DNA from 3 places in the Sphingobacterium sp. JUb20 genome. Region 2 is predicted to be linked to each of the others. Evidence: riboswitches for the same ligand, from Rfam matches in the RefSeq annotation. Region 2 holds a riboswitch; each other region holds the start of a gene.

Region 1 (2,279 bases), on a different contig from region 2:
GAATTACGGATGATCCATTCGCGTGTTTCATGAATATTTTTACCTGTTGAAAGATCCATAATTGTATCAGCACCCCATCGGCATGCCCAGACAGCTTTATCAACTTCTTCTTCAATGCTTGAGGTAACGGCACTATTACCAATATTAGCGTTGATCTTTACCAAAAAGTTGCGACCGATGATCATCGGTTCGCTTTCTGGATGATTAATGTTGTTTGGAATAATTGCTCTTCCGGCGGCAATTTCTTCTCTTACAAATTCAGGGGTAATTAATTTCTTTGGAGTACGGGCACCAAAACTGTGACCGGTGTGCTGATGATCCATACCTTTAGTTGCTGCTTCGATTTGCTCAATACGCTGATTTTCGCGAATGGCTACATACTCCATCTCTGGAGTTATGATTCCTTTTCTTGCATAGTGCAGTTGACTTACATTTTTACCCGCTAATGCTTTTTTAGGTCTATGGCTGTATTCAAAACGGAGTTCATCCAGGTCCGAGTCTGCCAATCTTTCTTTTCCATAATCTGAACTGATTTGTGATAAAACTTGAACATCTTTTCTGTCCAATATCCAATTTTCACGAGTTCTAGGAAGGCCTTTGCGGATATCAATCTGTGCTTGTTCATCCGTATACGGACCAGAAGTGTCATAAATAGTGACTGGAGGATTGATTTCTATTCCACCCTTGCTAAGTTTGGTCGGACTTAATGTAATTTCACGCATGGCAACCTGAATAGGATAGAGCTGACCTGAAATATAGACTTTTTTTGAATTTGGAAATGGGGTCTGGGTAATGTTTTGTTCTAACATGATGGTATAGTAATAGGTATAAGAGATTTATCCGCCCTGTGTTGCAGCGATAATTAGAATTGAGTCCTGATGCTGTAGTTTGGTTGTTGCCCAAGCCGTTTTGGGTATAACCTGGTTATTAATAGCGACAGCAATGCCCTTGCTTTTTTCTGGGAATTCCAAAAGCATCAAACCTTCCAAAGAGGAGGGGGGCTGTTCAAAAAAACGTAATTGGTGATTAATTTTGAGTTCCATTCCTTTTAAAATTTTTAAATAAAAAACTTTAGGAATGGCCACAGTTGTGCCGGTATATGCACAATGAAGACATCTACTTTTCCCTACGCCAGTATGATCCGGATCAGGTTCTAAGGGTAAAATCTCAGCCTGCAAATTTTGCAGACACCCCTAAAGTTTCCACTAAACTAGGTAAAAAATCTCAATAAACGAAAAGAGGTAGATTTATTTTAGTCTGTCCATCTTTTTGTGACAGAACCATATACTTTAAGAAGTGAAGTGTTTTATTAATGGGGACTGCTGGTATAGCGAATAATGATTCTCCCTGGCAGAGGTGGAGTTATGGGCAGGGAGAATCAATGGCAAATACTATAAAATATGCTGGAGTTTAATATATTGAAGCAGCATAATGGTTTTGGCATCTTTGATTTCGCCATTATCAACCATTTGCATCGCTTCTTTTATAGGCAATTCCAAAACTTCAATATTTTCTTCCTCCTGTTCTAGCCCACCACCTTCACTGACTTTCATTTCTTTAGCATATTCGGCTATAAAGAAATACAGAATTTCCGTGACAGATCCAGGGGACATATAAGCTTCAAATATTTTACGTACATCTGTAATTTTATAACCCGTTTCTTCTTCAGTTTCTCTTCTGATGCAATCCTCGGCATTATCTTTATCCAACAAACCTGCACAAGCTTCAATCATCATACCACTCTCATTTCCATTGACAAATGTAGGTAGACGAAATTGACGGGTAAGGATAACTGTTTTCTGTTCTTTGTTGTACAGTAAAATAGTGGCACCGTTTCCTCTGTCGTATGCTTCCCTGCTTTGACTCATAATGGTGCCGTCCTTTTTCAAATATTCGTAAGTGATCTTTCGCAAGACGTACCAATTGTCTGATAAGACCTTGGTTTCTGTGATTTTGATGTTATCTATCATGATTGAGGTATTTCAAATTCGCATTATTAATAATTGTCATATGCATATTTTTCAGTTCTTTTATACTTTTTTTCTAAAATACGGTGGACTTTTAAAAGTAAGTTGTCGATGGCTAAAGGTATATAAATTTATAAACTCCTAAAATTGTTTATATGGGGAAAATCGATCGTGTTGAAGGAAATTTTATTCAGTAGCGATTGCCTTATGAGCTGATATAAAATGATGAAGATCATGTAGAGGACAGGTTAAAAAGTACTTGAGATCTTAGATACATTTTATTGTGTATTTATAGAGGGTTTATAGAGATAT
Region 2 (2,279 bases):
CAATAGAATAACCGACCAGAGGTCTTGGGCTATACCAAGCTTTTCTAATATGACTAGGAGAAATATCATGGTTACCTACATGAATACCAGCCGCACCCAATTCTTGGGCCACTTCAAGATTATCATTGATGATTAAAGGAATCCCATATTTGTCAGTGATCTCTTTCAATTGGCGGGCTTTTGCCAAGTAAAGACGTGTCGTTAGCTCTTTTTCTCGAAGCTGTATAATATCTACACCACCAATAATAGCGCGCTCCGCAACATGAAGATAATTTATTCCACGACAATCCTGCTCTGAAATCACAAGATATAACTGATAAGGAAAAGAAGTATCGAAATCCATTATATGCTAAATTTTAATGTATTCCCAAATTCAGTTTCAGTGATGTTATATAGCTTATCAAGAAGTTTAACCTGCAGACTACCCGGTCCATCACTTTCCTTTTCAGCTAGTTCTCCAGCTACTCCCATGAGAGCCATTGCAGCAGTTACTGCCTCTGTTTTATTGGCGATTACAGCTATAAAGGCTCCAACAATCGCACTTGCAGAACATCCTAACCCGGTTACCTTTGTCATCAAAAGATGTCCATTTTTTAGATGAATCTCCTGACTCCCAGAAATCACAATATCAGTTTCGCCAGAAATACAAACAACGGAACCATATTGTCGATGAAGATCTAATGCGGCTTTAACTGCTTCACCACTTTGAGAAGTACTATCCACTCCTTTCGTCTTTATAAGATTAGATTTGTTTAGTGCAATAATTTCAGATGCATTACCTCTTATGACAGTTGGTTTTTCACGAAGCAATTCTTTTAGAATATGATCGCGATAAGATGTCGCCCCCGCTCCAACAGGATCTAAAATCCAAGGTTTCCCTAATTGAGAAGCAGTATTTGCGGCCAATAACATAGATTCTGACCACACTTCATCTAATGTTCCTATGTTAATAACAAGTGAATCGCTGATAGTGACCATCTCGACTACTTCAGTTTTAGCATGAGCCATAATAGGTGAAGCTCCAACAGCCAATAAGGCATTGGCAGTATTATTCATGACGACAAAATTAGTAATGTTATGTACGAGTGGCGATTGTGCTCTTACTTGTTGGATATGCATCCAAAGTGTTTTCTCCATATTCATTTCATTTAATAAAAGATTGAATGCTTTAGGAAAAAACCACATACAAAACAGCACAGGTGTACTGTATTGCTTTTCCCTACGTCGGTATTAGCCGTGTCAGGTTCAAAGGGACTCTCTCAATTCTTTTTTAGAATACCCCTAAAGCATAACAAAGATATAAAATATAAACATTCATTCCCATCGCATGAACATTGACATTTTGAAATAATAATTATTATGTTGAGTTTATCTATAAAAAATCACATGTCATAATTGTAAAAAAACACAACACATTGATTGTTTTGACATTAAAAACCATTCTGATCACAAAAAATTCCATCAACAGAAAGCAATAAATTACAAAACTGCTGTTACATTAAATAAAAATAATATAGCTGTTGCTCTCGATAATTTTAAATTTAACATCCTAATTTTTACTAGACTTAATTCTAATTTTATCGTATCAAAACAAAAAAAATCGGCTATACTTACCAATTTACATCGTGATGATTCAGTAGATAACTATTTCGGTTCAGAAGCTATTTTCACCAGTTCAGTCAATTATTTCTTTCTTAAACCATCTAATCTTCTGTTATTTGTATTTGAAATTTTAATCATAAAAAAATGGTAAAGCAAGAATTCAAAGCAACAAACAATTTCAATCTATATACAGCCGTATTTGCTTTCGGTTTATTATTTATTTCATGTGGCGGACAAAAACAAGATGGATCGTATGAACAACAGGCTGTTCCTGCTGATTTCATTGAGCTAAAAGAGTCTCCGACTACGATTGTAGAAACTTATCCTGGTACCATAGAGGGAACAGTCAATGTCGATATTAGAGCACAAGTTTCCGGTTACCTAGAAGTGACATATGTGAAGGAAGGACAATATGTACAAAAGGGGCAATCACTTTTTAAAATTAAAAGTGATGTCTTCAATGAGCAGGTGAACAACAGTAAAGCTTCGTTACAGTCAGCACTAGCTGCACAGGCAAATGCACAGATTGAATTAGAAAAAATAAGACCGCTAGTTCAGGGAAAGGTTGTTTCAGACCTGCAGCTAAAAACTGCTCAAGCGCAATATGATGCAGCAAGTGCTCAGGTGGCACAAGCCAAATCAGCAGTAAGCTCTTCACAGTTAAACGCCGCTTTCGC
Region 3 (2,279 bases), on a different contig from region 2:
CTTCTCCTTACCAAATCGGTTTGTTTGATGGTATCGGTTCCTGAAATGACTGGTGGTAAATTGTATTTTGAAAAGTCGTCTTCAGGTCGGAATTCTTCGTAATAGCCTGCACCTCTGGTGTAATGTAGTGCCGCATTAAAAATTAGTTTTTCATTGATAAAATTGGTGTAATGTAACTGGTGATGTGTTTGCGTGTAGTTGTCTGTTTGGTTTTTATATAGGTATTTGTTGTAAGTGCGACCAGAATTTAATAGATTTTCTGTTTCTAGCTGTGTATAGCCATCATTGACGGCATAATCTTTCATCCCCTCTACATCATTGTTTAATCTTGGCTCTGGTGTTCCGTACCAAGATTGATATGTTTTTTCCTTGCCAGAGAATACAATGGCCTTTAAAATATGTTTGTCACTATAATAACCTCCATCTACATAAAAAGACTTTAAATCGGAAGATGCTCGGTCGATATAGCCATCGCTCAAAATACGTGAGAGACGAACATTAAAGGCAAATTTATTATTTAGTAGTCCTGAACCTACTTTCAAAGTATTTTTCCAAGAATTATAGGAGCCGAAAGAGTTGTTGAATTCTACGTACGGCTCTTTTTCGAGTGTATTGGATTGTATGTTTAGTGATGCCCCGAATGATCCCGCCCCGTTTGTAGAAGTTCCAATTCCTCTTTGAATCTGGATACTCTCGGTTGAGGATGCAAAATCGGGAAGATTGACGAAGAATGAGCCCATACTTTCCGCGTCATTCAACGGAATTCCATTCAATGTTACATTTATGCGGGCATTATCAGATCCTCTTATTTTCATATTTGTATATCCTATACCTGCTCCTGCGTCCGATCCTATGACGACAGATGGTGTTTGATCTAGTAGATATGGAATATCTTGTCCGAAATTGTTTTTAGCGATATCTTGTTTGCTAATATTTTTATAGGTTGTAGAAGAGTTGTTTTTGGCACGTGTTGCCATGACCAGGACTTCTTCTGTTTTTATAGCACGTGGTTTTAGAAAGATTTCAAGATCAGTATTTTGTACCAGATCAATCTGCTTCTTTTCTGTACTATAGCCTATGTAAGAGATTGTTATGGCGTATTGTCCATCAGGTAATCCTGAAAACTTTGAAGTGCCATTTCGATCAGTTGTTAAATTCTTACTCTGATTTTTTGTCAGAACGATACTTGCGCCCTGTAACGATTTTTTTGTTTCATTGTCTAAGACTTTGATGGATAAAGCGTTTTGAGCTGATACGGATAATGTTATTCCTAGAAATAGCACTGTGCTGATTAAATTTTTAATCATGTTTTTTAATTGAATTTTGAGTTAAACAAACTATTGCTAGGGGTTACAACAGTTTTTCACTTATTTAACTAACCTTTTCCCTCCGCCAGCATTATCTGGATCAGGTGCACAACACATAAATGTATTGTTGGGTATAATCTCAGCCTTTATTCGTGTTCGTAGAACAAGGCACCCCTTATTGATAATGCGAAGGTATTAAATAAAATCTGTACTAAAAATATAATGTAAAAATGGATGTTGAGGAATTGAGTTTTGGAATATCAATTTGTTTTGCTCGTAAAAATAAGTGGAATAGATTTTCGTTTATAGGATTGTATTATGATGAATGTTGTGTTGCTTTATCTTTAGCTTCTTTCGGATTTTAAAGTAGCTGTATTGATCCGGTTTCTTTTTTTTATAACTAAAAGGATGTCCATTTATAATTCCATGATTTATTGATGCTTCACTGACATAACGTCATTGAATCGCTACAAAAATGAATAAAATTGTGGTTTTTAGATAATATATTGGCTGAATTTAAACTTATTCCCTACCTTCAAAAAATATGCTAAAATTCAAACTTTTAGCTCATGTTAATTATTTTTAGCAACAAGGGAGTTTTTATTAAGGTTTAAATTTATGTTACATTCTTATAAGTTAATTTATCTAAAAGTCTTTGATTTTTATCACGATTAAATAATTAAACTAATTGTGTAAATTTGTTTTTTTTAATGGTAATATTTTTTTTACTAAATTTTGGCACGAATTTTAACGTTAATAACCACAGTTCCTTTGCGTTGACCTGAATGCTAAGTAACTATTAAAGTTTTTATAATAATGAAATATTTTAGCGCTACCTATATCTTACCAATTACATCTTTACCTATTAAAGATGGAGTGGTAAAAGTTAATGATGATGGTGAAATCCTTGGGATTTATGAAAGTAAAGACGTAGAATTGAGCGGCCAGCATATTGAAAAATTTGAAGGAGTT

Evidence for each region. A riboswitch is a leader RNA that binds a small molecule or an ion and turns the genes downstream of it on or off. The one in region 2 is predicted to bind thiamine pyrophosphate.
Region 1: linked by a shared signal. The riboswitch ahead of thiS (sulfur carrier protein ThiS) and the one ahead of thiM (hydroxyethylthiazole kinase) in region 2 are both predicted to bind thiamine pyrophosphate.
Region 3: linked by a shared signal. The riboswitch ahead of EDF66_RS14780 (TonB-dependent receptor) and the one ahead of thiM (hydroxyethylthiazole kinase) in region 2 are both predicted to bind thiamine pyrophosphate.

What each region holds. Positions count from the first base shown of each region.
Region 1 is NZ_SLYV01000010.1:28,680-30,958, reverse strand. Features, by position in the region: gene thiC (phosphomethylpyrimidine synthase ThiC) at 1-809, opposite strand, end outside; gene thiS (sulfur carrier protein ThiS) at 837-1,085, opposite strand; TPP riboswitch at 1,107-1,205, opposite strand; gene nudK (GDP-mannose pyrophosphatase NudK) at 1,392-1,970, opposite strand.
Region 2 is NZ_SLYV01000005.1:176,820-179,098, reverse strand. Features, by position in the region: gene thiE (thiamine phosphate synthase) at 1-343, opposite strand, end outside; gene thiM (hydroxyethylthiazole kinase) at 343-1,137, opposite strand; TPP riboswitch at 1,200-1,293, opposite strand; gene EDF66_RS10170 (efflux RND transporter periplasmic adaptor subunit) at 1,747-2,279, shown strand, end outside.
Region 3 is NZ_SLYV01000008.1:152,712-154,990, forward strand. Features, by position in the region: gene EDF66_RS14780 (TonB-dependent receptor) at 1-1,307, opposite strand, end outside; TPP riboswitch at 1,368-1,493, opposite strand; gene EDF66_RS14785 (amidohydrolase family protein) at 2,124-2,279, shown strand, end outside.